DNA from 3 places in the Achromobacter sp. JCM 18799 genome. Region 1 is predicted to be linked to each of the others. Evidence: predicted binding sites of a transcription regulator. Region 1 holds the regulator's gene; each other region holds the start of a gene.

Region 1 (10,306 bases):
GAGCTCGTCGACCTGCCATTGCAGGCGGTCGCGTTCGGTAGCCAGGCTTGCGGCGTCCTTTTCGGCGGATTCCAGCTGGCGCGCCAGCGCGCGCCATTGCTTCCAGGCCTGGCCGACCGCGGTGCGCAATTCGCCGTGGCCGCCGTGGGCGTCCAGCAGATCGCGCTGGGCGTCGGCGCGCATCAGGCTCTGGTGCGCGTGCTGGCCGTGGATATCGACCAGGCTGTCGCCCAGTTCGCGCAATTGCGCCACGGTCGCGGGCGTGCCGTTGATGTAGGCGCGGCTGCGGCCCTGGGCATCGATGACGCGGCGCAAGGACAGTTCCGTGTCGGCGTCGATCTCGCGTTCTTGCAGCCAGGCGATCAGGCCCTTGGGGGTATCGAAGACCGCGGTGATGTCGGCGCGCGGCGCGCCCTCGCGCAGCATGCTGGCGTCGCCGCGTTCGCCCAGCGCGAGCGCCAGCGCGTCCACCAGGATGGATTTGCCCGCGCCGGTCTCGCCGGAAAAGACGGTGAAGCCGGGGCCGAAATGGATCTCGGTCTGTTCGACGATGACGAAGTCGCGGATATGCAGGGTGCGCAGCATGTCGGGGCGCTTACTACTCTACGTTGTCGGAGGCTTCGGGCATCAGGTTCCAGTGCAGCTTGCGGCGCAGGGTGGAGAAGAAACTGTAGCCTTCGGGATGCACGAAGCGGATGGTATAGGGCGCGCGCTGTACGACGATGCGGTCGCCCGGCTGCAGGTCGGACCAGGTCTGCATGTCGAAATGCACGCTGGCGCCGACTTCCACGCGGCCCATGGCCGTGAGCGTCATGTTCAGCACGCCGCTGTCGGGAATGACGATGGGGCGGTTGGACAGCGTCTGCGGCGCCACGGGCACCAGCACCATGGCGTTCATGCCCGGATGCAGGATGGGGCCGTTGGCCGACAGCGCGTACGCGGTGGAGCCCGTGGGGGTGGCGATGATCAGGCCGTCGGCGCGCTGCGTGTACATGAACGCGCCGTCCAGCTCGACCCGCACTTCGATCATGCCGCCGCGTCCCGCGCGGTTCAGCACCACGTCGTTCAGCGCGGACGCGGAGTACATCTTCTGGTCGCCGCGCCACACGCTGCCTTCGAGCAGCATGCGTTCCTCGATCTGGAAGCTGCCTTCGAGCACGCGCGCCAGGGCGCCGTGCGCGTCCTGCAACGCGATGTCGGTGATGAAGCCCAGGCGTCCGTGGTTGATGCCAACCAGCGGCATGCCATAAGGAGCGAGGTGGCGGCTGGCGCCCAGCACGGTGCCGTCGCCGCCCATGACGACGGCCAGCGACGCGGTCTTGCCGATTTCCTCGAGCGTGGCGACGGGGTATTCGGTCAGCCCGGTGTTGCGCGCCGTGTCCGCATCGATGAGCACCTGCCGGCCCGCTTGCGTCAGCGCGTGGGCGAGTGCTCTCAGCGGTGTGTCCAGGCCGGTGTCCTGGTATCTGCCGATCAGGGCTACGGTAGGAAAATGCATGGCTGCTTGCGTATCAAAAAAGGCCGGACCAGAAGCCGAAACCTGCCCGGAATGGGCGGTTTAGCCGATTATATGGGGCCGCATATGTGCTTGCGGGACAAAAATCGCCTCAATTGAAAAAGATTCCCTAAAATACTTGTTATGGATGACCGCGCACGCGCACTACTGAAAGCGTTGATCGAACGCTATATCGCCGATGGGCAGCCAGTCGGCTCGCGGACGCTATCGAAAGTATTCGACTTGTCCCCGGCCACGATCCGCAATGTGATGGCGGATCTCGAAGAACTGGGACTGATCCACAGCCCGCACACCTCCGCCGGCCGCGTGCCCACGCCGCGGGGATACCGCATGTTCGTCGATTCGTTGCTGGCGGTGCAGTCCTACCAGCTCGAACCGCACAACATGGGCGAGATGCTGGCGGCCGCCGAACCCACGCGCGCCGTCAACGCCGCAGCGGCCCTGCTGTCCAACCTGACCCAGTTCGCGGGCGTGGTGCTCACGCCCAAGCGCGCCCAGGTTTTCCGCCAGATCGAATTCATTCGCCTGTCCGACAAGCGCGTGCTGCTCATCATCGTCACGCCCGACGGCGATGTCCAGAACCGAATTCTTTTCGTGCAGCGCGACTATGCCGAAGCGGAACTGCTGGAAGCCGGCAATTTCTTCAACATGCATTTCGCCGGCAAGTCTTTCAATGTCGTGCGGCAAACCCTGTCGACCGAACTGGCGCAATTGCGCGAGGATATCTCGCGCCTGATGCAGGCCGCGGTCGAAGCCAGCGCGGAAGCCGCTGAAGACGGCGACGCCATGGTCATCTCCGGAGAGCGCAAGCTGCTGGACGTGACCGACATCGCCTCCGACATGGACCGCCTGCGCAAGATGTTTTCGCTGTTCGAGAAAAAAACCGACCTGCTGCAGCTCCTGGACGTGTCCACCCGGGCCCAGGGCGTGCAGATCTACATCGGCGGCGATTCGCAGCTGGTGCCGATGGAAGAGGTCTCGGTCATCACCGCGCCTTACGGCGTGGACGGCAAGGTCGTGGGTACCCTGGGCGTGATCGGTCCCACGCGCATGGCCTACGAACGCGTCATTCCCATCGTGGATATCACGGCGCGCTTGCTGTCCAACGCCCTCAGCCACAACCAGTAGGTCCATCCGAAGCTACGTCCTCCTTGCGGAGGAAGGGGAGTGTTTGTGTTTCTTCGCCTGTTCAAGTACCTGTGGCCTGAGCGCTATCTGCCGGAACCCGAGCAGGAGGACCCCTTCAACGAAGACCCCGCGCCGCGCGGGCCGGCCAAGGTCGGCGTGCTGCTGGTGAACCTGGGCACCCCGGACACCCCGGGTAAGCAGGACATACGCAAATACCTTGGCGAGTTCCTGTCCGACCCGCGCGTGATCGAGATCCCGCGCTATCTGTGGAAGCCCATCCTGCATTGCCTCGTGCTGACGATGCGGCCCAAGAAGCTGGAGCCGCGCTACGCCGGCGTCTGGATGAAGGAAGGCTCGCCCCTGATGGTGTACAGCCAGCGCCAGGCCGATGGCGTGCGCGCAGCCCTGGCCGAGGCTGGAATCGACGCCGTGGTGGAGCTGGGCATGCGCTACGGCAACCCCTCGATCCCCGACGCCATTTCTCGGCTGCGCCGGCAGGGCTGTGAACGCATACTCACCGTGCCGCTCTATCCGCAGTACGCCGCCAGCACCACCGCCACGGTCGTCGATGCGGTCACCCGCCACGCAGGCCGCCTGCGCGACCAGCCCGAGCTGCGCTTCATCAAGCGTTTCCATGAAGAGCCGGCCTATCTGGACGCGCTGGCTGGCCGCATCGAGCGCTACTGGCAGGAGCACGGCAAACCGCAGAAGCTGGTCATGAGCTTTCACGGCCTGCCGCGCTATTCGATCGAACTGGGCGATCCGTACTACCGCGATTGCATGGAAACGGCGCGCCTGCTGGGCCAGCGTCTGTCGCTGCCGCGCGAACAGATAGAAGTGACCTTCCAGAGCCGTTTCGGCACCGCCCGCTGGCTGGAACCCTATACCGAACCCACCCTGAAGGCGCTGGCCGCCGCCGGCGTGACCGAGGTCGATGTGGTGTGCCCGGGTTTTGTGGCAGACTGTCTGGAAACCCTGGAAGAGATCAGTCTGGAATGCCGCGACGCCTTTATCGAGGCCGGCGGCAAGCGTTTCCGCTACATTCCGGCGATCAACGACGATCCGGCCTGGATCGCAGGGCTGGCCGACCTGGTGGCACGCCACTTGCAGGGGTGGCCTACGCAAATCACGGACTTGAAGGAGAAGGCGCATGCAGCATGATCCCAAGACTGGAAAGGTCGTCAAAAAGGGGCGGGTCAGTACCCCGGTGGACGAAGATCAGGTGGAACACGAGCTGGATGAGGCGCTTGCCGAGACCTTCCCCGCCAGCGATCCCATCGCAATCAGCCCGGAGCCGGACGAGGATCGCGACGTGGACCGCGCCCTGAAGGACAGTTTTCCCGCCAGCGATCCCGCCGCGCCCGCGCAGCCCCACAAGAAGTAGCCTGCCGGAGGGCGTCCGCCATTTGCCGGATGGCGTCGGGAAGTGCTGAATTTATGCTTGCAGTCTGATATTTGACGGCAATTGGCAGAAATTGGGCGGATTTTTGACTACATTCCGCCTGCCTCTCTTACCCGGCGCCGTCAGGGAATATTTGCTTTCCCGGGCTTGAAATAGGGGTATTGGCCCCCATTCATGTCTGCGAAAGCCATACTTTTTGGAGGATTCCCCATGACGGCACCCAACGAGCCTGTAGATCAGACGCCCGAAGTCGGCCAGAACGCCGATGCGGCCTCCGCCGCCGAGGACGCCGTGCAGGCCGAGCTGAACGAGTTGCGCGCCCAGCTGGACGCGGCCCAGGCTACCGTCAATGAGCAGCAGGACCAGCTTCTGCGCATTCGGGCCGAAGCCGAAAACGTGCGCCGCCGCGCCCAGGAAGATGTGTCCAAGGCGCGCAAGTTCGGTATCGAGTCGTTCGCGGAAAGCCTGGTCCCGGTCAAGGACAGCCTGGAAGCTGCCCTGGCCCAGCCCGAGCAAACCGTTGAAACCCTGAGCGAAGGCGTCCAAGTGACCCTGAAGCAGCTGACGGCCGCCTTCGAGCGCAATCTGCTCAAGGAAATCGCGCCGGCGCAGGGCGACAAGTTCGATCCGCACCAGCACCAAGCCATTTCGTCCATCCCCGCAGAGCAGCCCGCCAATACGGTGGTCCAGCTGCTGCAAAAGGGCTATGCCATCGCCGACCGGACCCTGCGTCCCGCGCTGGTCGTGGTGTCCGCCGGCCAGGGCTGAACAGGCGGCGCGCCATGACGGATCCCCGGTTCGACCCCGCCCAGATATTCCAGGTGTTCGGCATGCGCCATGTCGACACCGAGGGATTCGACGCGGCGGTGGTGCAGGCGCCGGGGACGGATCTGCGCTGCGTGTTCCTCTGGGGACAGGATTGCTATAACTGCAATATTTTCAAGCAGACCGCCTTGCTGCATCGGGACGCGCTGCTGGAATTGGGGCTGACCTGGTTCGAAGCCGATGTCTACGCGGACGAAGCGCTGGGAAGGCGCTTCTCGCTGCATGGCGTCCCCACTTTCGTGCTGTACCGCGCCGGCAAGCGGCTGGGCCGCGTCACCGGCTGGCCCGGCCTGCCGCAGTTCACCGCGGCCATGCGCCGCCTGCAGGAAACGGCTGTAGAAAAATCCGGCCAGGCGTCTTGAAAAACCCTGCGGGCAGCCCCAGTTATGTGGGGACAAGAAGTTTCTCCCTATTTTCATAGATTCAATCAAGGTAACCGACCATGAGCAAGATTATTGGCATTGACCTGGGCACGACCAACAGCTGCGTGGCTGTCATGGACGGCGGGCAGGTCAAAATCATTGAAAACGCGGAAGGCGCTCGCACCACCCCCTCCATCGTCGCCTACATGGACGATGGCGAAACCCTGGTCGGCGCGCCGGCCAAGCGCCAGGCCGTGACCAACCCGCGCAACACCCTGTATGCGGTGAAGCGCCTGATCGGCCGCAAGTTCGAAGAGAAGGCGGTGCAAAAGGACATCAACCTGATGCCCTATGCCATCGTCAAGGCCGACAACGGCGACGCCTGGGTGGAAGTGCGCGGCAAGAAGATGGCGCCTCCCCAAGTGTCGGCCGACGTGCTGCGCAAGATGAAGAAGACCGCCGAGGACTACCTGGGCGAAGAAGTGACCGAGGCCGTCATCACCGTGCCCGCCTACTTCAACGACAGCCAGCGCCAGGCCACCAAGGACGCCGGCCGCATCGCCGGTCTGGAAGTCAAGCGCATCATCAACGAACCCACCGCTGCGGCGCTGGCGTTCGGCCTGGACAAGACCGAAAAGGGCGACCGCAAGATCGCCGTCTATGACCTGGGCGGCGGCACGTTCGACGTGTCCATCATCGAAATCGCCGACGTGGACGGCGAAAAGCAGTTCGAAGTGCTGTCGACCAACGGCGACACCTTCCTGGGCGGCGAAGACTTCGACCAGCGCATCATCGACTACATCATTGCCGAGTTCAAGAAGGAACAGGGCGTTGATCTGTCCAAGGACGTGCTGGCCCTGCAACGCCTGAAGGAAGCCGCTGAAAAGGCCAAGATCGAGCTGTCCTCGGCGCAACAGACCGAAATCAACCTGCCGTACATCACGGCGGATGCCTCGGGTCCGAAGCACCTGAACCTGAAGATCACCCGCGCCAAGCTGGAAGCGCTGGTCGAAGAACTGATCGAACGCACGATCGAGCCCTGCCGCGTGGCCATCAAGGACGCCGGCGTGAAGGTTTCCGACATCGACGACGTGATCCTGGTCGGCGGCATGACCCGCATGCCCAAGGTCCAGGAAAAGGTGAAGGAATTCTTCGGCAAGGATCCGCGCAAGGACGTGAACCCCGATGAAGCCGTCGCCGCCGGCGCCGCCATCCAGGGCTCCGTGCTGTCGGGCGACCGCAAGGACGTGCTGCTGCTGGACGTCACCCCCCTGTCCCTGGGCATCGAAACCCTGGGCGGCGTGATGACCAAGATGATCCAGAAGAACACGACCATCCCGACCCGGTTCTCGCAGACCTTCTCGACCGCTGACGACAATCAGCCGGCCGTGACGATCAAGGTGTTCCAGGGCGAGCGCGAAATCGCTGCGGGCAACAAGGCCCTGGGCGAGTTCAACCTCGAAGGGATCCCGCCGTCGCCCCGCGGCATGCCGCAGATCGAAGTCACCTTCGACATCGACGCCAACGGCATCCTGCACGTGTCCGCCAAGGACAAGGGCACCGGCAAGGAAAACAAGATCACCATCAAGGCCAACTCGGGTCTGTCGGAAGACGAGATCCAGCGCATGGTCAAGGATGCCGAGGCCAACGCCGAGGAAGATCACCGCGTCGCCGAACTGGCTCAGTCGCGCAACCAGGCCGATGCGCTGGTGCATGCCACCCGCAAGTCGTTGACCGAGTATGGCGACAAGCTCGAGGCTTCCGAAAAGGAAGGCATCGAAGCCGCCATCAAGGAACTGGAAGACACGCTGAAGGACGGCGACAAGGCTGCGATCGACGCCAAGGTGGAAGCCCTGTCGACGGTTTCGCAGAAGCTGGGCGAAAAGATGTACGCCGACATGCAGGCGCAGCAAGCCGCCGGCCAGCAGCAAGCGGCCGACAACGCGAAGCCGGTGGACGACAATGTCGTCGACGCCGACTTCAAGGAAGTCAAGCGCGACCAATAATGGCCGGGCGCTGACCTGCCTCTGCCGCCCGGTAGCCGGAGAAATCCGCCTACCGGGCGTACTCATTCTGTAGCACTGAAAAGAAGGCTCGTTTTCGAGCCCACGGATCATGGCAAAACGTGACTATTACGAAGTCCTGGGCGTTGCGAAGAACGCCTCGGACGACGACCTCAAGAAGGCCTATCGAAAGCTGGCCATGAAGTACCATCCGGACCGCAATCCGGACAGCAAAGAAGCCGAAGAGAAGTTCAAGGAAGCCAAGGAAGCCTACGAGGTCCTGGGTGACGATCAGAAGCGCGCCGCGTACGACCGCTACGGCCACGCGGGCGTGGACCCCAACTCCGCCGGCATGGGCGGCGGCATGGGTGGCGGTTTCGCCGACGCCTTTGGCGACATCTTCGGCGAAATCTTCGGCGGCGGCGGCGGTGGCCGTCGCGGCGGCGGCCCGCAGGTCTACCGCGGCGCCGACCTGAAGTACGCGCTGGAAATCACGCTGGAGCAGGCCGCGGCCGGCTTCGACACCGAGATCCGCGTGCCCAGTTGGGAAAACTGCGACACCTGCCACGGTTCCGGCGCCAAGGCCGGCACCTCGCCCAAGACCTGCCGCACCTGCGGCGGCTCGGGCGCCGTGCGCATGCAGCAGGGTTTCTTCAGCGTGCAGCAGACCTGCCCGACCTGCCATGGCAACGGCAAGGAAATCACCGATCCCTGCCCCGCTTGCGACGGCGTGGGCCGCATCCGCCGCAACAAGACGCTGCAGGTCAAGATTCCGGCCGGCATCGACGACGGCATGCGCATCCGCTCCAGCGGCAACGGCGAGCCCGGCATCAACGGCGGCCCTCCGGGCGACTTGTATGTGGAAATCCACATCAAGCAGCACAAGATCTTCCAGCGCGACGGCGACGACCTCCATTGCGAACTGACCATCCCGTTCACCTCGGCGGCGCTGGGCGGCGAGCTTCAGGTGCCGACGTTGGGCGGCAAGGCCGAGATCTCGATCCCCGAGGGCACGCAGTCCGGCAAGACCTTCCGCCTGCGCGGCAAGGGCATCCGCGGTGTGCGCGGCAGCTATCCGGGCGACCTCTACTGCCACGTGGTGGTGGAAACGCCGGTGCGCCTGAGCGACGACCAGAAGAACATCCTGCGCCAGTTCGAGGCTTCGCTGAATGATGGCGGCGACCGTCATTCGCCGCAAAGCAAGTCCTGGACCGACCGGGTGAAGGAATTCTTCAGCTGAACTGGCTGAAGCATGCAAAAAGCCGCGATCATGATCGCGGCTTTTTTTTGCCTGAAGAGGACGTCGAGGCACGGGCGGTGCGCATATGAGAAGACCGCGGCTTGCGCCGCGGTCCATTGCTACTGCTACTGCTACTGCTACTGCGAGTACTGCAACTTCAACTTCAAACTTCAGCTTCTACTGCTACTTTCACAGCTACTACTGCTTCTACTGCTACTTCTACCGCCGCTGTCGCCGATAAAAACCGGCCTCAAACCATGATGCCGTCCGAGGCCGGCCGGGCCACAGCAAGCAGCTCACCGGGTGATCGGCGGGTACTCGAGTTCGCCGAACGTATATTGGCCGCTGGCCTTGGCTTGCGCCAGTTCCTGCTGGACTTCAGCGCGGCTCTTGGCGCTGGCGGGGGCGGATACGGCCGCCGGGTATTCCAGTTCGCCGAAGGTGTATTGACCGCTGATCTTGGCTTGTTGCAGCTGGGCTTGCACTTCCTGCGAGCTCAGGCTGGTGGTCTGGGGCAGGGCGGGCGGGTAGTCCAGCTCGCCGAAGGTGTACTGGCCGCTGATCTTGGCTTGCTGCAGTTCAGTGGCGACCTGAGCGCTGCTCTTGGTTTGTTCAACGCCGGCGGCTTGGGCGCCAACGCCAACCAGGGCCAGGGATAGCAGCAGGGTGGTGGTTAGGGTTTTCATGGTAGACCTCCAATTCGTCTTGGTTGGGGACCGAATCCGGCGGCCCTCCGTCGTGGTTCGTTGTGTGTTCCCGATGACTGAATTGTGATCGCTATCCCACCTGGGATAAACCCGTATTCCTTGAAAACATCTTTCCAAATAATCGAGTAATCATGTTCGCTTTTATGATTTCATCCATTTTTGGCATAGTCAGGGGGCGTTCCAGTGAATTTTGGTGAGCTGCCCCAGATCGGAAAGCCAAAAAAAGCCCCGCCGCAGCGGGGCTTTCCAGAGGGGACAGGCTTGCTCAGGGCGCCGCCTTCTTCTTGAAGTCGCCGGCAACCGCCGTGCTGAAGCCGTCCGCACGCAGGGTCTTGCGCATAGCGGCATTGACCGAATCGGCCGTCAGCGCAGAGATCTTCTTGTCCATGTCGGCCGACCAGGCGAAGGTGCGGCCGCGCTGCATGTAATCCAGCCAGGTGCTGGCCAGGACGTCGTCCTGGGCGCGGGCCAGGTTGCGGTAGTTCAGCAGGGCCGTGATGCCGTCCGAGATTTCCTTGTCCGTGAAGCCATCCTTCAGCACGCGCGCCAGTTCTTCGCCGATGGCCTTTTCCAGGCGCTCGCGGTTTTGCGGCGCATAGATGGCGTACATGGTCCAGCTGGCGGAGGGCTCGAACGACGAGACCGACAGCGAGCTGCGCACGTTGTATGAGAGGCCTTCGGTTTCGCGTACGCGGTTCCACAGGCGCGAGGTTTCGGAGGCGCCGAACAGGTAGTTGGCCAGGTACAGCGCGGCATAGTCCGCGTCCGTGTCCTGCAGCTTCAGCGGCATGCGCGAGATGTAGAACGCATTGGCCTTGTCCGGCGTGTCGATGTCGAACTGCTTGGCGGGAATGTCACGGTACGGGTTGGGCACGCGGGTGTAGGCGGGCGCCTTCTTCCAGCCGGCCAGTCCGGTCTTGAGCGCCTTTTCCACAGCTGCGGGCTCGAATTCGCCAACCGCCGAGTACTCGATGTTGCCGGCGCCGTAGAACTTGGAATGGAACTTGACCAGGGCGTCGCGGTTCAGGGCGCGCACGCCGGCCAGCGATTCCTCGAAGGTCGGCACGTAGCGCAGGTCATTGGCGGGCCACGGGTTGTCCTGGCGGGCCAGCGCGCGTCCGGC
Region 2 (10,306 bases), 2.5 Mb from region 1:
CGGGCGCGGGCGCGGCCACGACCTCGAAATGTTCAGTGTCCACGGGATCCAGGATTTCCCACATGCGTTGATGAAACTGTTCGGCGGTCATGGTCATGCAAGCATCCTGAAGCTAAGAAAAGTCCTGGTTCGCCGCGAAGGCGGGAGCCTGGAGGGCGCACCACTATATCCCTGTTTGCGGCGGACCTGCCGATGCGAACGTACGGGCCACGGCGTGCCCAGCGCCTTCAGTCCCGCCGGCCAAACAGCATCGTCAATCCGAACAGCGCTCCCAGCCCGCCAACGATAGCCAGCGACATCGACGGTTCGCGCAAGCTCAGCGCCATGACCGCCACTCCCGCCCCCAGCACGACGATCAACAAGCCCACCAGGCGTCCTGCGTTGGAACCATAGAAATGTGTGCGGCGCGCTGCCTGCGTACCGGCGGGCTGGCGCGTATGCCACGCCGCCAAGGCCTGCTCAAACTCGCGCAACAGACGTTCACGTGTGGGCCGGTCCACTGCACTGACCAGCAACGTCGGCAGGCCGGGGCGGACCAGCTTGAGATAATCGTCGGTGCCCCAGCGGGACAAATGGGCGAAGGCGACGGCAGAGCGGCGCGAAAACTCCAGCCCTTCGGACGTCACCTTGACGGTATTGCGTGTGGGAAAGCCCTTGAACGCCACCAGCGGCGGCACCAGCAACCCCAGCACCGCCAGCACAACCGCCAGAACAATCGGCCCACGGTTGAACACCACCAGCATGAAGCTGCCCGCCGCCAGGGCGAAGGCCAACGGCACCGACAACTGGTGCCATCGGGTATAGACCGAGACCTGAATCCCGTCGTTGCTAGTCATGTTTGAGCCAATTGCATGTCGACTTCTCCGTGAATGACGCACGTGTCACGATCAGAGTGTAATCATGCGCCTGTGCGGAACCTGACGCGACATTGCCTCCAAGCGCCAAGAGGCCGCAGTGGCTCAGATCAGGATTCGCAGATCCAGTCCGCAGGCCGGTCATCCGCCGCGAAGCGTACGGCCGGCCAATAGCCATCCATGAACCAGGTCGCGTCGCGCGGCGCCAGGTGCAGCACGTAGCCCCCGTCGGCCGCGACGATCAGGTCGGATGGCGTGAAGTGTTCCAGGAACGTCGCAGGGGGATCTTCGGGGTCGCCGCTGTCGCGTCCCGCCTGCCAGAGGAATTGCAACGCGGCGTCGCGGTGCGTCGCCAGGGCTTGAGCGATCGAGCGGGCCCGCGCCAGCAGCGGCGCCGCCGCCTGCGGATCGGCTGCCAGCATCACCACGCGCAGCCGGCCTCCGTCGGCGGTCGCGCAGTCCAGCCAAGTCTCCTGGGCCGGCAGGTTGTCGTGGGTATAGGGCTGCATGGAAGGTCCGCCTATCGGCGCTGTCGCGCCTCGGCGCGACGCCGGCCGACGTGCATGATCGCCATGCCCGAGATCGCAAGAGCGGCGCCGATGAACAGATTCGCGGGCGTGGCTTCACCCAGCCAAAGGCTGGAGAACAGCACGCCGAACACGGGCACCAGCGTGATGTAACCCGAGGCCGCGCCGGCGCCCAGCGCCTTCACGCCTTCGAAGTACCAGGCGTAGGCGATCGCGGTCGCCCCGAACGCCAAAGCCAGCAGGCTGCCCCAGGCGCTGGCCGGCGCCTGTCCCAGCTTCTGCCAGGCCGGCACGCCTTCCACGATCAGGCTGGTGAGCAGCAGCATCAGCGCGCCGATCACGGTGGTCACCGTGGTGGTGGTCAGGGCGTCCACGCCTTTGAGCACCAGCCGGCCGATCAGGGTGTAGGCCACCCAGCAAGCCACGCAACCGAGCAGCAGCAGTTCGCCGATGCCTACGCCGGAGCCGGCAGCGGCTTGTGAAACCCCGCCGCCGATGGCGATGTACGCACCGATGGCCGACAGGACCATGCCGGCCAGGATGGCGGGGTTGAGATGTTCGCGGAACAGGATCGCCGCCAGCAACAGCGTCGCGCCGGGGTTCAGCGTCACCACGATCGCGGCCTTGCCGGCCGGCACCAGCTGCAGGCTCAACATGAAGAAGCTGGAGTAGCCAAAGACGCCCGCCAACGCGGCGGCGGCCAGGCCGAGCCATTGGTTGCGCGTCAGGGACTTCAGGCCGCGCAGCGCCGAGGCGCGATGCATCCACAGGACCAAGACCACGCTGGCAAACAGGAACCGCAGGCTGGCCGCGGCCAGTGGCGCCATGGACTGGGCGACGACCTTGCCCCAGGACCACGACGCGCCCCAGAGCGCTGCCATGCCGAGCAGGCGCAGGTGCGTGGCCATCAATGTATTTTTCATTTGTGCTTTGAATGTGAGCCGCGGCGGCCGCACGAAGCGACGGAGCAACCGCAACGCATCGAGGTTGGCCATCCCTGACGGCCGTCTATGCGCTGCGGGATTTTAGCTGGCAGCGGCGGCCGCGCAGGGCGAGATGCATCCGTCGAGCCGCTTTTGGCCCGCAATGGGCGGAATTCCGCCACGCCCCACCTGTATCAAGGGTGCCCATCCGTGCGTTTCTGCTTGACACGCCTGATTCCGAGGTCAAGTCCGGCCGAGGGGCGTCGGCGCCCCGAACAGCGAGGAGTCCATGGAGAGCAGAGTAAGAATACGTCGTGATCGCTGCAATCATGCAGAGATCGCTAGGGCAGTTTTTGATTTCCCCCGACGGGCTTCGTGGTTTCTTCCCCAACATCCCCCCGGGGGGGATATGATCCATGCATGAACAGACCCGATCCTCATCATCATCACGACGCCGTGGCCAAACGCCTCAAGCGGGCCGAAGGGCATTTGCGCAGCATTCTGTCGATGATGGAAGAACACCGTCCCTGCCTTGAGTTGGCTCAACAGCTGTACGCGGTCGAGCGTGCCATTTCCCAAGCCAAGAAGATCCTCATTCAGGACCATATCGACCACTGCCTGCAGGATGCGGTGGGAGAGCTGAACGAGGACAGGCAGCGCACGATCGACGAATTCAAAGAAATCACCAAGTATCTCTAAGCGCGCTATCCATGTTGTCTTTTTCCGATCTGATCGCCCAGGGCGCGTCGCACGCCTGGCTGTTTATTCCCAGCGCCATTCTGCTGGGCGCTCTGCACGGGCTGGAGCCCGGCCATTCCAAGACGATGATGGCGGCATTCATCGTCGCGATCCGGGGATCGGTGTGGCAGGCGGTGCTGCTGGGCATCACCGCGACCATTTCGCACACCTTTATCGTGTGGGGGATCGGTCTGGGAGGAATGTATCTCTGGCGCGGGGTCGACGCGGAAGAGCTGGAGCCTTATTTTCAACTGGCGTCCGGGGTCATCATCGTGCTGATCGCGGCCTGGATGTTCTGGCGGACCTGGCGCGATCAGCATGGCGCGGGCCACGCCCATCATCACCATGACCATGATCACAGCCACGGACATGAGGCTCATTCCCATGGCGCGGAGCGGCGCGAGATCGATACCGGACACGGTCTGGTCGCGCTGGAGGTGTTCGAGGACGGCGTTGCGCCGCGCTGGAGACTCACCAGCCTGCGGGGCGGGAATTGGCAAGCGCAGGACGTTTCCGTGACGACAGAGAGGGTCGACGGTGCGCGCCAGGCGTTCCGTTTCGCGCAGAAGGACGGCTATCTGGAGTCGGTTGAAGACATTCCCGAACCGCACGAGTTCATGGCCCGCCTCACCCTGGGTCACGGCGGGCATGTCCACAGCTATGACATCGCGTTCATGGAGCCGGATGAGCACCGGCATGACCACCTCCACGAAGAGCTGCGAGGCCTGGAGGTCGCAGGCGAGGGATACCAGGATGCACACCAGCTCGCGCATGCCAATGACATCCGCCGGCGCTTCACGAACCGGAACGTGACCAACTGGCAGATCGCCCTGTTTGGTCTGACCGGCGGACTGATCCCCTGCCCGGCGGCGATCACCGTGCTCTTGTTGTGCCTGCAGCTAAAGGAGTTCACACTGGGTGCCGTGCTGGTGCTGTGCTTCTCGATCGGACTGGCCGTCACGCTGGTGACGGTTGGAGCCGTCGCGGCGCTGAGCGTGCGCCAGGTCAACAAGCGCGCGCCATGGTTCAGCGCTGTGGCCCGGCGTGCTCCTTATCTCTCCAGCCTGCTGATCATCGCCGTGGGCATCTATGTGGGAATGAACGGATGGCTGGGCCTCCCCGCCAGATGACGCGCCGGCCGGGAGCCGCGGAGCAGTACCCGAAGGGCAACGCGCAGCGTGCGTCCGGCGCCAGGGTGAAACGCCATGAGATCGAAGACGAATACACAAGACGCGTCGGACGGTACGGGCGGCAGGAAACGGACGCCTTGGCGGGAGATCCCGCCCGGGGTGTGGGCGCTGGGGTGCGTCAGTCTGCTGATGGATATCTCCTCGGAGATGATTCACGCGCTGCTGCCGGCCTATCTCGTCACCGTGCTGGGCACCTCCGTGCTGACGGTCGGCGTGCTCGAGGGGATCGCCGAGGCGACGGCGTCCGTTACCAAGATCTTTTCCGGGGCGCTTAGCGACTGGCTCGGCAAGCGCAAGCTCCTGGCAGCGATCGGCTACGGGCTGGCGGCCTTGACCAAGCCGGTCTTCCCTCTGGCTTCGTCCGTTGAATGGCTGTTCGCGGCGCGCTTCATCGACCGGGTCGGCAAGGGTATCCGAGGCGCGCCGCGCGACGCGCTCGTCGCCGACCTGTCTCCCCCCCGCTTGCGCGGCGCCAGCTTCGGCCTGCGGCAGTCGCTGGATACCGTCGGCGCCTTCCTGGGACCGCTGCTGGCCATCGGTCTCATGTGGCTGACAGCGGACCACTTCCAAGCCGTGTTCTGGGTTGCCGTTGTGCCGGCCTTCCTGTCGGTGGCGCTGATCGTAGTCGGGGTGAGCGAGCCTGAACGCTCCCCGGCGCTCCGGCAGGTGCGAATGCCGCTACACCCCGACGAGCTGCGCCGCCTGGGCGCGGGCTTCTGGTATGTGGTCGCCGTGGCGGCGGTGTTCACGCTCGCGCGCTTCAGCGAAGCCTTTCTCATCCTGCGGGCGCAATCGGCCGGGGTATCGCTGACACTGGTCCCGCTGGTACTGGTGATCATGAGCCTTGTGTACTCAGTCTCAGCCTATCCGGTGGGAATCCTGTCCGATCACATGAACCGGCCCGCGGTACTCGCCATCGGCCTGGCTGTGCTGGTGCTGGCAGATCTGGTCCTGGCCTGGTCGAGCGGCATCGCCGGGGTCGCTGCCGGCGTCGCGCTCTGGGGCTTGCACATGGGCTTCACCCAGGGCCTGCTGACGACACTGGTCGCCGATGTCGCGCCGCCAGAGCTGCGCGGCACCGCGTTCGGCGTCTTCAACCTGATCACAGGCGTTACCGTGCTCGTGGCGAGCGTCCTTGCAGGAGCGCTGTGGGACATGGGCGGTCCGCAAGCCACGTTCCTGGCCGGCGCGGGTTTCGCCTTGCTGGCGCTGGCTGGCTTGTGGGGGTTACGCGGCCGGCTGGGTGAAAAACCTCGGCATGGCGGTGGATGAACATCCATCCATGTACAAGCTTGGCGAAGCGCGAAGCGATGGTCCTAATGCCGGGTCCTTCGCGCCCGTCAAAGACTCCTCAGGAAATCGACGAGCGCCTTGTTGACTGCCTCGGGGGCTTCCTGTTGCAGCCAATGCCCCGCACCGGGAATGACTTCAGCAGCGCGCAGCTGGGGAACGAGGGCCGGCATGGCCGCGATGATCTGGTCCATGCCGGGAATCGCCAGGCCAGTATCCCTTTCCCCTACGAGATAAAGCGCAGGCACATCCACCGTCTTTCCCTCGAAGGCCCCCTGCAGCGCCCAATTGCGGTCCAGATTCCGGTAATAGTTGAGGCCGCCACGAAACCCGCTGGCGGTGTAGCTTTGGACAAAGGCAGCCAGATCCGACGGAGTTAGCCAGGCCGGCAACGTCTGGGGGACCGGCAGCGAATCGAGCAGGCCACGGCCAGCGGCTACCATGCCAAACGGATTGGGCGTAGCGGGGTCGTCACGCGGCCCGGCGTCGCCCGATGCCGCGAAGTAGATGGCGCGAAGGGTTGCGCTGATGTCGCGCTCGAACTCCTCTTCAGCAATTCCCGGCTCGTTGAAGTAATGCGTGTAAAACGCGGCGGACTCGGTCTTGGGGAAGAGGCGGCTGGGCGCAGCCGGCGCTCTGCGCATCATGGGAACGCCCAGGGCGACGACGGCCCGGAAGCGGTCCGGACGCAGTTGGGCTGCCTGCCATGCAATGCTGGCCCCCCAATCGCTCCCCACGATCACCGCGTCATCGGCCCCCTCGCTTTCGATAAGCGCGACAAGATCGCCAATGACATCCAAGGTCGTGAACGCCGCCACATCCGCCGGGCTGTCGCTGGCGCCATAACCGCGCAAATCCGGGGCCACGGCGCGGAATCCCGCCCGGGCCAGGACAGGAAGCTGGTGGCGCCAGGCATAAGCGGTCTCCGGGAAACCGTGGCACAGCAAGACGAAGGGGCCTACGCCCTGGGCCGTGACATTGAGCGTGATGCCGTTGACGGTCACAGCGCGTGTTTCAAGGTCGGTCATCGGGGAAGCTCTCAGGAAGTATCCAGTGCAGCTATAATAGCGTAACACTTGTAGTTACGGTAAATCGATCCCATGGCCAATGACACCCGTCTTGCCCGCCTGCTGCACGTCTTGATCCACATGCATTTGCGCGGCGGCACGACCACTTCTGGAACGCTGGCCCAGATGCTGCATACGAATGAGGTGGTGGTGCGCCGATCCATGGCGGCGCTGCGCACCGCCGGCATGGTGACCTCCACGGGCGGGCGCAACGGCGGCTGGGTACTGGCCAAGGGACTGGAAACCATCACCGCGCGCGACGTCCATGAAGCCATCGCCCACGGCACGGTCTTTGCCATCGGGCCAGCCGACGACAATCCTGCTTGCCCCGTCGAACGGGCAGCGAACCAGTTGGTGGCGGATTCCCTGCGCGCAGGCGAGCATGCCTTGCTGCAACGCCTGGGCGCGGTATCGCTTGCCGAGCTCGCCGCGGAGATTGCGGCGCGCGAGGAAGGATGACGCGGAGCTTTTATCGTTGTTCCAGCTACTGTTCCTTCAGCCCCAACGACTTCATCAGCGGCGCGAACAATTTCTTTTCGTCCTGCACGCGCGCGGTATAGTCGGCCACGCTCAGCGGTAGCGCCTCGGCGCCCGCATCGAGAAAGCGCGCCTGGATCTCCGGCCGCGCAAGCACCTTGTTGATTTCGGCGTTCATGCGATCGACCACATCATCGCGGGTGCCTGCGGCGGCATACATGCCGAACAGGCTGTCCGCGAAAACGCCGTCGATGCCGACCTCGGAAAAGGTTCGTATGTCGGGCGCCACGGCGGCGCGTTGCCGGCTCGCCACCGCCAGTACCTTCAGCTTGCCCGCTTGCACCATGGGAAAGACCGTGGCGGGTCCAAACGCGAAGTCGATCTGACCCGCTGCCAGGTCTTGTATCGCTGGCGCCACGCCGCGATACGGCGCATGGGTGGCCTGCATGCCAGTGGCCTGCTTGAGCAGCTCGCCAGCCAGATGCGGCGTCGTGCCGTTTCCTGCCGAACCGTAATTGAGAGGATCGGGCCGCTTGCGCGCGTATGCCACGAACTCTTCGAGCGTATCGACGCCAAGCGAGGACCGGACAAACAGGAACAACTGGCTGTTGGCCAGCAAGGCAACCGGCCGCAGGTCCCGCTGCGGATCGAACGGCATGCTGGCGAACATCAGCGGGTTGACCGATTCGGTCGTCGATGGATTGAGCAGGAAGGTATGGTTGTCTCCACCGTTGCGCACCACCTCGGCTCCCGCCACGTTGCCGCCCGCACCGCCCCGATTCTCCACGATAACGGTCTGCTTCAAGGCCTCGGCCAGGTGCGGCTGCACTGTGCGCGCCAGCACGTCGACCAGCCCTCCGGGCGCCAGCCCCACGACCAAGCGCACGGGCTTGACGGGCCAGGCCTGAGACGGTGTTTGCGCATGGCTGCCCGTCGCCCAGCCAGTCAACGCCAGCATCATCATGGCCAGACAACGTCTACGCAACAGCATGCGATTCTCCTTTTGGGGGCTCACCCCGCGATCCCGCGCCCGGTGCGTCATGCCGCACCACTGTGAACCGCCTCGATGCCTCATGCAGCGGCGGCCCTATATCTGCCGCTCATTCTTCACAAAAGTTTAAGCATAAAGAATTCCGGATAACCCTAATTTGCCGGCGACAAGCGCGGCTCGTGGGCCCGGCTTTAGTCCGAAAAAAAAAACGGGATGACTCCAATTCGAGCCTCCCGTTCATATTGCAAGGTCTGTCGTCAAGCGGATTGGCAGCGCGGGCCGCGCCCAAGAAACAGCGGCTTCCCAAGCTTCAGGCGAAGGTTCGATTCCCTCCTTTACCCGCTCCAATCCCTCTCTTGATTACGCCACCTCCCACAACGCCGCTGTCAGCCCCAGCAACAGCAGGATCGCCGACGCGATGAACCATCGCACGGTTTTGCGGTATTCATTCTCGGCTTCATCCTCCAAACGCAAGGCGCGGTAAAGAGCTATTACCTGCAGCAGGCTGGCGAGCAACAAGCACACGCCCGGCAGCACGGACAGCGCGCTCCAATCGCCCGGCGCGTCGAAGCCCCAGTAGCGCAGGAAACCCAGCGAAAAGCCCAGCAATACCGTGATGGCCGTAATCAATCCAGCCCGAAAGCCCTGAGGCAGGTCGCGTGGCCTGTGGCTGCGGGTCCGTACCAAGTCGTCGTCCGGCGCTTCCGGTGTCGTCATTGAGATACTCCGCACTGAGTACGCTACGGCCCGCCCGCTACCGGTTCATGTGGGAGGGAAACTGACCTCCTGCCGTCACGCGGGGCCAGGTTGAATTGATTATGGCTGATATCGCAGCGCACTGGGATGGCCGAAGTCGGCAAGCTCAATGAACCTGACACCTTGCGCCTTCGCTACCCGCAAATATGTAACAGCCCCGCCCTCCCCCCTTGAACCCTAGAACATCATCCCTATAATTAGCACTCGACACCGGTGAGTGCTAACAAGCGTTCCCGGGCCTAACCGATCATTTCCTTCTCTTTTTTGCAACAGGAGTTCCTCATGGCCTTGCGTCCCCTGGGCGATCGCGTGATCGTCAAACGCCTCGAAAACGAGCGCAAGACTGCATCGGGCATCGTTATCCCCGACAGCGCCGCTGAAAAGCCCGATCAGGGTGAAGTCGTGGCCGTCGGCCCCGGCAAGAAGACCGAAGACGGCAAGATCCTGCCGGTCGACCTGAAGGCTGGCGACAAGGTGCTGTTCGGCAAGTACGCCGGCCAGTCCGTGAAGGTTGACGGCGAAGAGCTGCTCGTCATCCGCGAGGACGAAATCCTCGCCGTGGTCCAGTAAACCCCGCCTCAAACGAATTTTCGAAGGAAGCTAAGAAATGGCTGCCAAGCAAGTACTGTTCGGTGACGACGCCCGCGTGCGCATCGTCCGCGGCGTGAATGTTCTCGCCAATGCTGTCAAGACCACCCTGGGCCCCAAGGGTCGCAACGTCGTGCTGGAGCGCTCGTTCGGCGCCCCGACCGTGACCAAGGACGGCGTGTCCGTCGCCAAGGAAATCGAACTGAAGGACAAGTTCGAGAACATCGGCGCCCAGCTGGTCAAGGACGTTGCCTCCAAGACCTCCGACAACGCCGGTGACGGCACCACCACCGCCACCGTGCTGGCCCAGGCCATCGTCATGGAAGGCCTGAAGTACGTTGCCGCCGGTTTCAACCCGATCGACCTGAAGCGCGGCATCGACAAGGCTGTCGCCGCCGCCGTCGCCGAACTGAAGAAGCAATCCAAGCCGGTCACGACCAGCAAGGAAATCGCCCAGGTCGGCTCGATCTCCGCCAACAGCGACACCTCCATCGGCCAGATCATCGCTGACGCGATGGACAAGGTGGGCAAGGAAGGCGTCATCACCGTCGAAGACGGCAAGTCGCTGGAAAACGAGCTGGACGTCGTCGAAGGCATGCAATTCGACCGCGGCTACCTGTCGCCCTACTTCATCAACAACCCGGACAAGCAAGTTGCCGCTCTGGAAGATCCGTTTGTCCTGATTTTCGACAAGAAGATCAGCAACATCCGCGACCTGCTGCCCGTGCTGGAACAAGTTGCCAAGTCGAGCCGTCCGCTGCTGATCATCGCTGAAGACGTCGAAGGCGAAGCCCTGGCCACCCTGGTTGTGAACAACATCCGCGGCATCCTGAAGACGACCGCCGTCAAGGCTCCTGGCTTCGGCGACCGCCGCAAGGCCATGCTGGAAGACATCGCCATCCTGA
Region 3 (10,306 bases), 1.4 Mb from region 1:
CCGCCGTCGCCACAACCTGCGCCTGCTGGCCACGCCGTCGACCTGCTTCCAGTTCAGCATCCGCGACGGCAAGCACGTGGTGGACAACATGGCGCCCGGCTACCGCTGGATCAAGCTGTACCAGGACGGTTCGATGGCGACCGGCGTACGGCGCGTGCAGGACGCGCTGTGGCATGGCGCCATGACGGCCTCCGACAACGCCCAGGCGGCCTAGACAAGCCGCGCTTCTTGCTCCGGCTGCGCACGGCGTTGGCCGCTTGAGTCCGGTGCAGGCGCGAACCGGACGCGCATAAAAAACGGGGCACCAGGTATACATGGTGCCCCGCAAGCATCCGTCTCATAGGGGAGGGGAAAGAGGAGAAGCCGAGACGGATGACAAGACTGCTAACCGAAGTTCGCGGTCTACATGAAGTTAGGCGGTGCGATCCTCATTAAGTTTCTCGCGCCGCGCAAAATTTCCGCCCGAATTTGTATCAATATATTCATGCGCGGCCGCGGCGCGCCGGAAAAGCAAAAGGGCCGCTGATCGCGGCCCTTCGCATGGTTCGACAAGCGCCTCAAGAGGCCAGGTTGCCGCGCATCTTCTTCAGGGCGGCCGCTTCGATCTGGCGGATGCGCTCGGCCGAAACGCCGAACTCCTGCGCCAGTTCGTGCAGCGTGGCGCCGCCGTCGTCCTGCAGCCAGCGGGCCTCGACGATGCGGCGCGAACGCGGATCCAGCGCTTGCAGCGCGTCGGTCAGGCCGGCGCTTTGCAGCTGGTCGCGGGCGGCGCGTTCCAGCACCCGGGTGGGTTCCTGGCGGCCCTCGTCGGACAGGTAGGCGATGGGCGCGTAGCTGTCATCGTCATCGTCCTGGTTTTCCAGCGACATGTCGCGGCCGGACAGGCGCACTTCCATTTCGCTCACGTCTTCGCGGCGCACGTTCAGTTCGCGCGCGATGTGGTCGACCTGTTCCGGATCCAGCGTCTGGCCGTCGGGGCGCATGCTGCGCAGGTTGAAGAACAGCTTGCGCTGGGCCTTGGTGGTCGCGACCTTCACCAGCCGCCAGTTGCGGATGATGTACTCGTGGATTTCGGCCTTGATCCAGTGCACGGCGAACGACACCAGGCGCACGCCGCGCTCGGGGTCGAAGCGCTTGACGGCCTTCATCAGACCCACGTTGCCTTCCTGGATGAGGTCGGCATGCGGCAATCCATAGCCCAGGTACTGACGCGCCACCGACACCACCAGGCGCAGGTGCGACAGAATCAGTTCACGCGCGGCGCCCAGGTCTTCCTGGTCGCGCAGGCGGCGGCCTAGCTCGGTTTCACGTTCCGCGGACAAGACCGGCAGGCGGTTGACCGAGGAGATATAAGCGTCGATCGTGCCAAGTGCGCCCGGATTGGCAATGGCCAACGCCAGGGCGTTGCCGGTAGCGGCCAACGAGGTACTGGGTTGCTTCATAGCGGGGGTCTCCGGATGGCGAAGGGATAACGACATGGATTCGATGTTAGCACTCTAGTATTGGGAGTGCTAATTCGACTATTGCGGCGCGTCAAAGTTTCATTCGTCGCATTGCGTCCCCGTTTATTTTTTCGGGGTGGTTTGCCGCCATGGGACAAACGAGCGCTGCCGGCGGATGGCCAGCCCCTGAATCCGGACGCGGTTGCGGCTTGCCCTACCAGCCCAGCCGCTTCAAGCCCTCGGCCGTAGCTTCGCCGTCGGGCCGCACGAACAGCGCCCCGCGCGGATCCATCAACACCTGGTAGCGGGCGCCATCGAACAGCGGCATATACGCAGCGCTGCCAAATTGGACATCGACGAACGGGAACCAGTTCGGGAAATTCTTCTTCAGCGATGCCAGATCCGGCGCCGGCCAGTCGTCCAGCGCGTGGACCGAGCGCGTGGCCGAGGCTTCCCGCGCCGCATCGCTATAGCGGCCGGACAGGCGCTCCAGCCGGTACAGCGGCGGCACGCCGGCCATCAGCGCCGGCAGGCGCCAGCGCACGACCCGCGCATCGATCTGCCACTGATCCCCGTAGAGGACGTACTGCTTGGTGCCGGTGCCAGGCGCGCTGGCGCTGAGCTGGAACTGGCCGTCGGCCACCTGCCGAACTTCAATATGCGCCACCGGCTCATCGGTCGTCAGGCGGAAGAATTGCACCAGCGAAAGGGCCAGCAGGCCCGATACGCATCCCAGCAGCACCAGCATCAGGCCGAACAGGCGGCGCACCGGCCGGAACTGGAACATCCTGCGGCCGCGCTCGTCTCGCGGGCCGCCGCGGCCCAGCAGCATGACGATGCCCGGCAACAGGACGACGACGGCGCCCAGCAGTATCCAGACGAAGGGAGCGATTCCGTTGATCAAATCAGGCGTTCCTATTGAGCACAGACCGCAGGCGGCGCGCCGGGGCGCGCAAGCAGCCTGCCGCGGCAGGCCCGCCAGTATAGAAGCGCGCCCTCAGGGCGCCGGTTTTCCAAGCCGCTCGACGTGAAACCGGATGTGATCCTCGATGAACGTCGAGATGAAGTAGTAGCCATGGTCGTAGCCCGGATGGCGCCGCAGGTCCAGCGGCTGGCCAGCGGCGGCGCAGGCTGCCTCGAATACCTCGGGATACAACTGTTCGGCCAGGAATTGATCCGATTCGCCTTGATCGATCAGGATGCCAGCGGGAAACGGGTTGGTGGCGCCGCGCATCAGCGCGGATGCGTCGTACGCGGCCCAATCCTCGGTCCTGTCGCCCAGGTAGGCGCCGAACGCCTTCTTGCCCCAGGGGCACTGGCTGGGCGCGGCGATGGGCGCAAACGCCGACACCGAGCGGAACTTGCCGGGGTTGCGCAGCGCCAGCACCAGCGCGCCGTGGCCGCCCATGGAATGGCCGAAGATGCCGGTGCGCGACGCGTCGCCGGGCAGGGCCTCGCCCGTGACGATGCCGTGCAGTTCCTGCGTCACGTAGCTGTACATGCGGTAGCGTTCGCGCCAGGCGGGGGTGGTGGCGTCCACGTAGAAGCCCGCGCCGGTGCCCAGGTCCCAGCTTTCGTCCTCGCCGGCCACGTTGGCGCCGCGCGGGCTGGTGTCCGGGGCGACCAGCATGACGCCAAGCTCGGCGGCCAGGCGCTGGGCGCCCGCCTTGATCATGAAGGTCTCTTCCGTGCAGGTCAGGCCCGCCAGGTAGAAGAGCACCGGAACCGGGCCTTGCTCGGCCTGCGGCGGCAGGTAGACGGAGAAGCGCATGGGCAGGCCGATCTCCGCGGACTCGTGGCGGTAATAGCGCTGCCAGCCGCCGAAGCAGCGATGCTGCGAAATGAGTTCCAGGGCGACTGCCATTGCTTTCCTCCGGTCGGAATGATGGGAAAGAACGTCTCGCGGATTAGGGGATATCCACGGTACGACGTTCCGTCGCCGAATGTTAACCTGGGCTTTATGGGGTACGAACGACAGAAAAAAAGCGATTTCCTGCCCTGACCATGATCACGGGACTTGACCAGCGCCCACCGTGGCACTATTTATATACCGTGAGCGAAGACAACCCGTTCTTCCAAATACGCAAGTCCTGACACTATGGCCCGTCTGCCCCGTCTGTACGCCCCTGGGCTGCCCCAACTGGTGCAGGCCAACTTCATCCAGCCGCTGGCGGCGCCGTCGCAGCCCGCGCCGGCCGACATATTGAACCAACTGGCCACGTGGCTGGGCGAATCCGCCCAACGCCACCGAGTCTCGGTTCACGGCTGGCTGCTTGCCAACGACCGCATCCTGCTGCTGGCCACGCCCGCGGACGAGGAAGGCCTGCCGCGCCTGATGCAGACGCTGGGCCGCAACCTTGCGGCGCGCCTGCGCGGCGGCCGGGTCTTCGCCGGCCGCTACCGCTCTGCCTTGCTGGAACCGGGCGCCTGGGTGCTGCCGTCGCTGGTCTGGCTCGAAACCTACCCGGTGCGCAGCGGCGCCTCGCAGGATCCCGATTCCTGGCCCTGGTCGTCCGCTTCCAGCCATACCGGCAACACCACCGCTGCGCCCGCGCAATGGCAGTCGGACCACGCAGACTACTGGGCCTGTGGCAATACCCCGTTCGACCGCCAGGCCAATTACCGCAAGCGCTTGCAGGACGGCCTGTCGCGCGAGGAAACGCAGCGCATCGACCAGGCTGTCTCCGGACAATGGGCGCTGGGCGGTCCCGCCTTCATCGCCAGCCTGGCCCATACCGCCAGCCGCCGGGTCGCACCTGGCCAGCGCGGACGTCCGCGCAAGAAGCCGGCGGCGGCGTCTACCGACGCGGAACCGAGTTCCTCGCCGCCCACCACGACGCCCACGTCGACATCCTCCTGATTACGGACCCGCCTGAACGGCGGGTTCTTTCATTGTGGCGTACCACTACGGCGCAGACCGCCGTGCGCATTGGCGTTTCCGCAACGCCGACGCTAGCCGCAGCTATCAAAACCCCCCTAATAAATGGGGACATATAACAAGAAAAACGGCGCTTTGTCGCATGAGCGAGCACCTTACTGGTGCATACCCTCCTGGCGAGGTCCATTTGGCGCGGCTCTTGATGCGTCACCGAATTAACTATCAATGACAGTCCATATTAAAAATAGGGGACATACCCTATTTATTCCTATTGCACCCTACTCCTGTCGGGGGTATTGTCCGTCTCCTGCACTGCAACATTACGACGCAGGCCCACTGCGGAGCGCGCCATGCCCCAAATTACCCCGATCGACTCCTGTCCCCCGCCCAAGGCGACCCCCATCGATGCCAGCCGCATCGGGCTGCCTTCCGCCCAGGGCCTGTACAACCCCAAGAACGAGCATGACGCCTGCGGCGTCGGTTTCGTCGCCCACATCAAGGGCAAGAAAAGCCACGCCATCATCCAGCAGGGTCTGAAGATCCTGGAAAACCTGGACCACCGCGGCGCGGTCGGCGCTGACAAGCTGATGGGCGACGGCGCCGGCATCCTGATCCAGATTCCCGACGCGCTCTATCGCGACGAGCTCGGCCATCAAGGCATCACGCTGCCGCCTCCCGGCGAGTACGGCGTGGCCATGGTGTTCCTGCCCAAGGAAACGGCCTCGCGCCTGGCCTGCGAACAGGAGCTGGAACGCTCCGTGCGCGCCGAAGGCCAGGTCGTCCTGGGCTGGCGCGACGTGCCGGTGGACGTCGACATGCCCATGTCGCCCGCCGTGCGCGCCTGCGAACCCGTGATCCGCCAGCTGTTCATCGGCCGCGGCGCCGACGTGATGGTGCCGGACGCGCTGGAGCGCAAGCTGTACGTGATCCGCAAGACCGCCAGCCACGCCATCCAGAACATGCATCTGGCGCACGGCAAGGAATACTTCGTGCCCTCGGCCTCGGTGCGCACCGTGGTCTACAAGGGCCTGCTGCTGGCCGACCAGGTCGGCCGCTACTACCGCGACCTGGCCGACCCGCGCACGGTGTCGGCCCTGGCGCTGGTGCACCAGCGCTTCTCGACCAACACGTTCCCCGCCTGGCCGCTGGCCCACCCGTACCGCATGATTGCCCACAACGGCGAAATCAACACGGTCAAGGGCAACTTCAACTGGCTGCGCGCGCGCGAAGGCATGATGCAGTCGGCCGTGCTGGGCGACGACCTGAAGAAGCTGTACCCCATCGTCTACGAAGGCCAGTCGGACACCGCCACGTTCGACAACTGCCTGGAACTGCTGGTGAATTCGGGCTACTCGCTGGCCCACGCCATGATGATGATGATCCCGGAAGCCTGGGAGCAGCACACGCAGATGGATGAAAGCCGCCGCGCTTTCTACGAGTACCACGCCGCCATGATGGAACCGTGGGACGGCCCCGCCGCGGTTGCGTTCACCGATGGCCGCCAGATCGGCGCCACGCTGGATCGCAACGGCCTGCGCCCGGCCCGCTACCTGGTCACCGATGACGACATGGTCATCCTGGCTTCCGAAGCCGGCACCCTGTCCATCCCCGAGAACCGCATCGTCAAGAAGTGGCGCCTGCAACCGGGCAAGATGTTCCTGATCGACCTGGAACAGGGCCGCATCATCGACGACGCCGAGATCAAGCTGCAGCTGGCCAACAGCCGGCCGTACCGCCAGTGGATCGAACGTCTGCAGATCAAGCTGGAATCGCTGCCGGCCCCGCGCCAGGCCGCCGTCGCCACGCAGTCGCAGGTGTCGCTGCTGGACCGCCAGCAGGCCTTCGGCTGGACCCAGGAAGACTACAAGTTCATCCTGGAACCGATGGCCACGACGGGCGAGGAAGTCATCGGATCGATGGGCAACGACGCGCCGCTGGCCGTGCTGTCCGATCGCGCCAAGCCGTTCTACAACTACTTCCGCCAATTGTTCGCGCAGGTCACGAACCCGCCGATCGACCCCATCCGCGAACAGCTGGTGATGTCGCTGGTGTCCTTCATCGGCCCCAAGCCGAACCTGCTGGACATCAACAACGTCAACCCGCCGCTGCGCCTGGAAGTGTCGCAACCGGTGCTGGACTTCGCCGCCATGGCGCAGATCCGCGACATCGAGCAGGTCACGGGCAAGAAGTTCCGCAGCTTCGAGCTGGACATCACCTATCCCGCCGCCTGGGGCCCCGAGGGCATCGAAGCCCGCGTGGCCGCGCTGTGCGCGCGCGCCGTGGACGCGGTGCGCAGCGGCTACAACATCCTGATCGTGTCCGACCGCCTGGTCGACAGCGAGCGCGTGGCCATCCCCGCGCTGCTGGCGACGTCCGCGGTCCACCAGCACCTGATCCGCGCCGGCCTGCGCACCAATACCGGCCTGGTCGTGGAAACCGGCTCGGCGCGCGAAGTGCACCATTTCGCGCTGCTGGGCGGCTACGGCGCGGAAGCCATCCACCCCTACCTGGCGCTGGAATCGCTGGGCAAGATGAACGACCCCGAAAAGGCGGTCAAGAACTTCATCAAGGCCATCGGCAAGGGCCTGAACAAGGTCATGTCCAAGATGGGCATTTCCACCTACATGTCCTATACCGGCGCGCAGATCTTCGAAGCCGTGGGCCTGCAGACCGCGCTGGTGAACAAGTACTTCACCGGCACCGCCTCCAACATCGAAGGCATCGGCATTTTCCAGGTGGCCGAGGAAGCGCTGCGCCAGCACCGCGCCGCCTTCAGCACCGATCCGGTACTGGCCAACGACCTGGACGCGGGCGGCGAATACGCCTATCGCGTACGCGGCGAAGAGCACATGTGGACGCCGGATTCCATCGCCAAGCTGCAGCACGCTTCGCGCGCCAACAACTACCGCACGTACAAGGAGTACGCGCAGATCATCAACGACCAGAGCCGCCGCCACATGACGCTGCGCGGCCTGTTCGAGTTCCGCTTCGATCCGTCGCGCGCGATTCCGCTGGACGACGTCGAATCCGCCAAGGACATCGTCAAGCGTTTCGCCACCGGCGCCATGTCGCTGGGCTCGATCTCCACCGAAGCGCACTCGGTGCTGGCCGTGGCCATGAACCGCATCGGCGGCAAGTCCAACACCGGCGAAGGCGGCGAGGACGAACTGCGCTACCGCGCCGAAATGCGCGAAGGCAAGAGCACCATCAAGGACGGCGACACGCTGGCCTCGGTGCTGGGCTCGGACCGCATCGAAGCGGACGTCGAACTGAAGAAGGGCGATTCGCTGCGTTCGAAGATCAAGCAGGTGGCCTCGGGCCGTTTCGGCGTGACCGCCGAATACCTGTCGTCGGCCGACCAGATCCAGATCAAGATGGCGCAAGGCGCCAAGCCCGGCGAAGGCGGCCAGCTGCCCGGCCACAAGGTGTCGGAATACATCGCCAAGCTGCGCTACTCGGTGCCGGGCGTGGGCCTGATCTCGCCCCCTCCGCACCATGACATCTATTCCATCGAAGACCTGGCCCAGCTGATCCACGACCTGAAGAACGTGAATTCCAAGGCCTCGGTATCGGTCAAGCTGGTGTCGGAAGTCGGCGTGGGCACGGTGGCCGCGGGCGTGGCCAAGGCCAAGGCCGACCATGTCGTGATCGCCGGCCATGACGGCGGCACGGGCGCCTCCCCGGTGTCGTCCATCAAGCACGTGGGCACGCCCTGGGAACTGGGCCTGGCCGAGACGCAGCAGACGCTGGTGCTCAACCGCCTGCGCAGCCGCATCCGCGTGCAGGCCGACGGCCAGATGAAGACCGGCCGCGACGTCGTCATCGGCGCGCTCCTGGGCGCCGACGAGTTCGGCTTCGCGACCGCGCCGCTGGTCGTGGAAGGCTGCATCATGATGCGCAAGTGCCACCTGAACACCTGCCCGGTGGGCGTGGCCACGCAAGACCCGGTCTTGCGCAAGAAATTCCAGGGCAAGCCCGAGCACGTCGTGAACTTCTTCTTCTTCATCGCCGAGGAAGTCCGCGAAATCATGGCCCAGCTGGGCATCCGCAAGTTCGACGACCTGATCGGCCGCGCCGATCTGCTGGACATGCGTTCGGGCGTGGAGCACTGGAAGGCCCAGGGCCTGGACTTCGCCCGCGTGTTCCATCAAACGCAATCCGACGCCGACGTGCGCCAGACCGAAGAGCAGGACCACGGCCTGGCCGGCGCGCTGGACCACCAGTTGATCGAGCGCAGCAAGCCCGCGCTGGAACGCGGCGAGAAGGTCTCGTTCATCGTCCCCGTGCGCAACCGCAACCGCACCATCGGCGCCATGCTGTCGGGCGCGGTGGCCGCGCGCTATGGCCATGACGGCCTGCCGGACGACACCATCCACATCCAGTGCAACGGCACGGCCGGCCAAAGCTTCGGCGCGTTCCTGGCCCACGGCATCACGATGGACCTGGTGGGCGAAGGCAACGACTACGTCGGCAAGGGCCTGTCGGGCGGCCGCATCATCGTGCGCTCGCCCAACGACTTCCGCGGCTTCGGCCCCGACCACATCATCGCCGGCAACACCGTGCTGTACGGCGCGCTGGCGGGCGAGGCGTTCTTCAACGGCGTGGCCGGCGAGCGTTTCGCGGTGCGCAACTCGGGCGCGGCCACCGTCGTGGAAGGCACCGGCGACCACGGCTGCGAATACATGACCGGCGGCACCGTCGTCGTACTGGGTGCCACGGGCCGCAACTTCGCGGCAGGCATGTCGGGCGGCGTGGCCTACGTGTGGGATCCGGAACGCACGCTCAAGCAGCGCGCCAACCTGTCCATGGTCGAACTGGAAAGCATCGTGCCGCACGCGGAACAGCTTGCCCAGAACAACATCGACGTCTGGCACAGCGCGCAGCGCGGCGGTGAACGCGAAACGGACGAAACCATCCTGCGCCGCCTGGTGGAAGACCACTTCCGCTACACCGGCAGCTTCCGCGCCCGCGAAATCCTGGGCGACTGGGAAGCCTCGCGCGGCAAATTCGTGAAAATCATGCCGACGGACTACCGCCGCGCATTGGGTGAAATGTGGCGTGCAGCCAACCCGCAACAACTGGCTGCGTGAGGGATACCATGGGAAAGATTACCGGCTTTATGGAATTTCAGCGTCTGCAGGAGGCCTCCGAGGCCCCGCAGAAGCGGCTGAAGAACTGGCGCGAATTCGTGCTGCACCTGAGCGACGACCAGGCCAAGCAGCAGGCGGCGCGCTGCATGGACTGCGGCATCCCGTTCTGCAACAACGGCTGCCCCGTCAACAACATCATCCCGGACTGGAATGACCTGGTGTACCGGCAGGACTGGAAGCGCGCGCTGGACGTCCTGCACTCCACCAACAACTTCCCCGAGTTCACCGGCCGCATCTGCCCGGCGCCGTGCGAAGCTGCCTGTACCTTGAACATCAACAGCGACGCTGTCGGCATCAAGTCCATCGAGCACGCCATCATCGACAAGGGCTGGGCCGAAGGCTGGGTGTCGCCGCAGGTGCCGGCGCGCAAGACCGGCAAGAAGGTTGCCGTGGTGGGCTCCGGCCCCGCCGGCATGGCGTGCGCGCAGCAACTGGCCCGCGCCGGCCATTCGGTGACGCTGTTCGAAAAGAGCGACCGCATCGGCGGCCTGCTGCGCTACGGCATCCCCGACTTCAAGCTTGAAAAGCACCAGATCGACCGCCGCATCTCGCAGATGGAAGCCGAGGGTGTGGAATTCGCGCCGTCGACCTACATCGGCAATCCCAGCGACCCCGTGGCCGACGGCCTGACGGTGCGCACGCCGGAATCGCTGCTGGCCGAGTTCGACGCGGTAGTGATGAGCGGCGGTTCGGAAACCCCGCGCGACCTGCCGGTGCCCGGCCGCGAGCTGTCGGGCGTGTACTTCGCCATGGACTTCCTGCGCCAGCAGAACAAGGCGGTGGCGGGCGACCGGCTCACCAACCAGACGCTGGCCAAGGGCAAGCACGTGGTGGTG

Evidence for each region. Region 1 encodes HrcA, which represses chaperone genes, less so after heat shock. Its sites were predicted from a motif close to TTAGCACTCNNNNNNNNNGAGTGCTAA; they were not measured.
Region 2: the regulator HrcA is predicted to act here: its motif matches at 9,011-9,037, upstream of groES (co-chaperone GroES).
Region 3: the regulator HrcA is predicted to act here: its motif matches at 1,489-1,515, upstream of rpoH (RNA polymerase sigma factor RpoH).

Annotation. Positions count from the first base shown of each region.
Region 1 covers NZ_AP043866.1:5,976,950-5,987,255, forward strand. The annotation lists gene recN (DNA repair protein RecN) at 1-585, opposite strand, end outside; gene ACZ5YA_RS28290 (NAD kinase) at 599-1,498, opposite strand; gene hrcA (heat-inducible transcriptional repressor HrcA) at 1,640-2,644, shown strand; gene hemH (ferrochelatase) at 2,690-3,805, shown strand; gene ACZ5YA_RS28305 (hypothetical protein) at 3,795-4,028, shown strand; gene grpE (nucleotide exchange factor GrpE) at 4,257-4,814, shown strand; gene ACZ5YA_RS28315 (thioredoxin family protein) at 4,829-5,233, shown strand; gene dnaK (molecular chaperone DnaK) at 5,314-7,239, shown strand; gene dnaJ (molecular chaperone DnaJ) at 7,349-8,476, shown strand; gene ACZ5YA_RS28330 (DUF4148 domain-containing protein) at 8,773-9,162, opposite strand; gene ACZ5YA_RS28335 (M16 family metallopeptidase) at 9,449-10,306, opposite strand, start outside.
Region 2 covers NZ_AP043866.1:3,521,592-3,531,897, forward strand. The annotation lists gene ACZ5YA_RS16620 (SMI1/KNR4 family protein) at 1-97, opposite strand, end outside; gene ACZ5YA_RS16625 (hypothetical protein) at 228-836, opposite strand; gene ACZ5YA_RS16630 (hypothetical protein) at 965-1,363, opposite strand; gene ACZ5YA_RS16635 (DMT family transporter) at 1,375-2,304, opposite strand; gene ACZ5YA_RS16640 (metal-sensing transcriptional repressor) at 2,725-3,003, shown strand; gene ACZ5YA_RS16645 (nickel/cobalt efflux transporter) at 3,015-4,172, shown strand; gene ACZ5YA_RS16650 (MFS transporter) at 4,362-5,504, shown strand; gene ACZ5YA_RS16655 (alpha/beta fold hydrolase) at 5,573-6,550, opposite strand; gene ACZ5YA_RS16660 (RrF2 family transcriptional regulator) at 6,623-7,048, shown strand; gene ACZ5YA_RS16665 (Bug family tripartite tricarboxylate transporter substrate binding protein) at 7,074-8,057, opposite strand; gene ACZ5YA_RS16670 (hypothetical protein) at 8,418-8,774, opposite strand; gene groES (co-chaperone GroES) at 9,096-9,383, shown strand; gene groL (chaperonin GroEL) at 9,421-10,306, shown strand, end outside.
Region 3 covers NZ_AP043866.1:4,558,567-4,568,872, forward strand. The annotation lists gene cpdA (3',5'-cyclic-AMP phosphodiesterase) at 1-214, shown strand, start outside; gene rpoH (RNA polymerase sigma factor RpoH) at 558-1,442, opposite strand; gene ACZ5YA_RS21445 (hypothetical protein) at 1,657-2,346, opposite strand; gene fghA (S-formylglutathione hydrolase) at 2,440-3,306, opposite strand; gene ACZ5YA_RS21455 (hypothetical protein) at 3,541-4,302, shown strand; gene ACZ5YA_RS21460 (glutamate synthase-related protein) at 4,671-9,410, shown strand; gene ACZ5YA_RS21465 (glutamate synthase subunit beta) at 9,419-10,306, shown strand, end outside.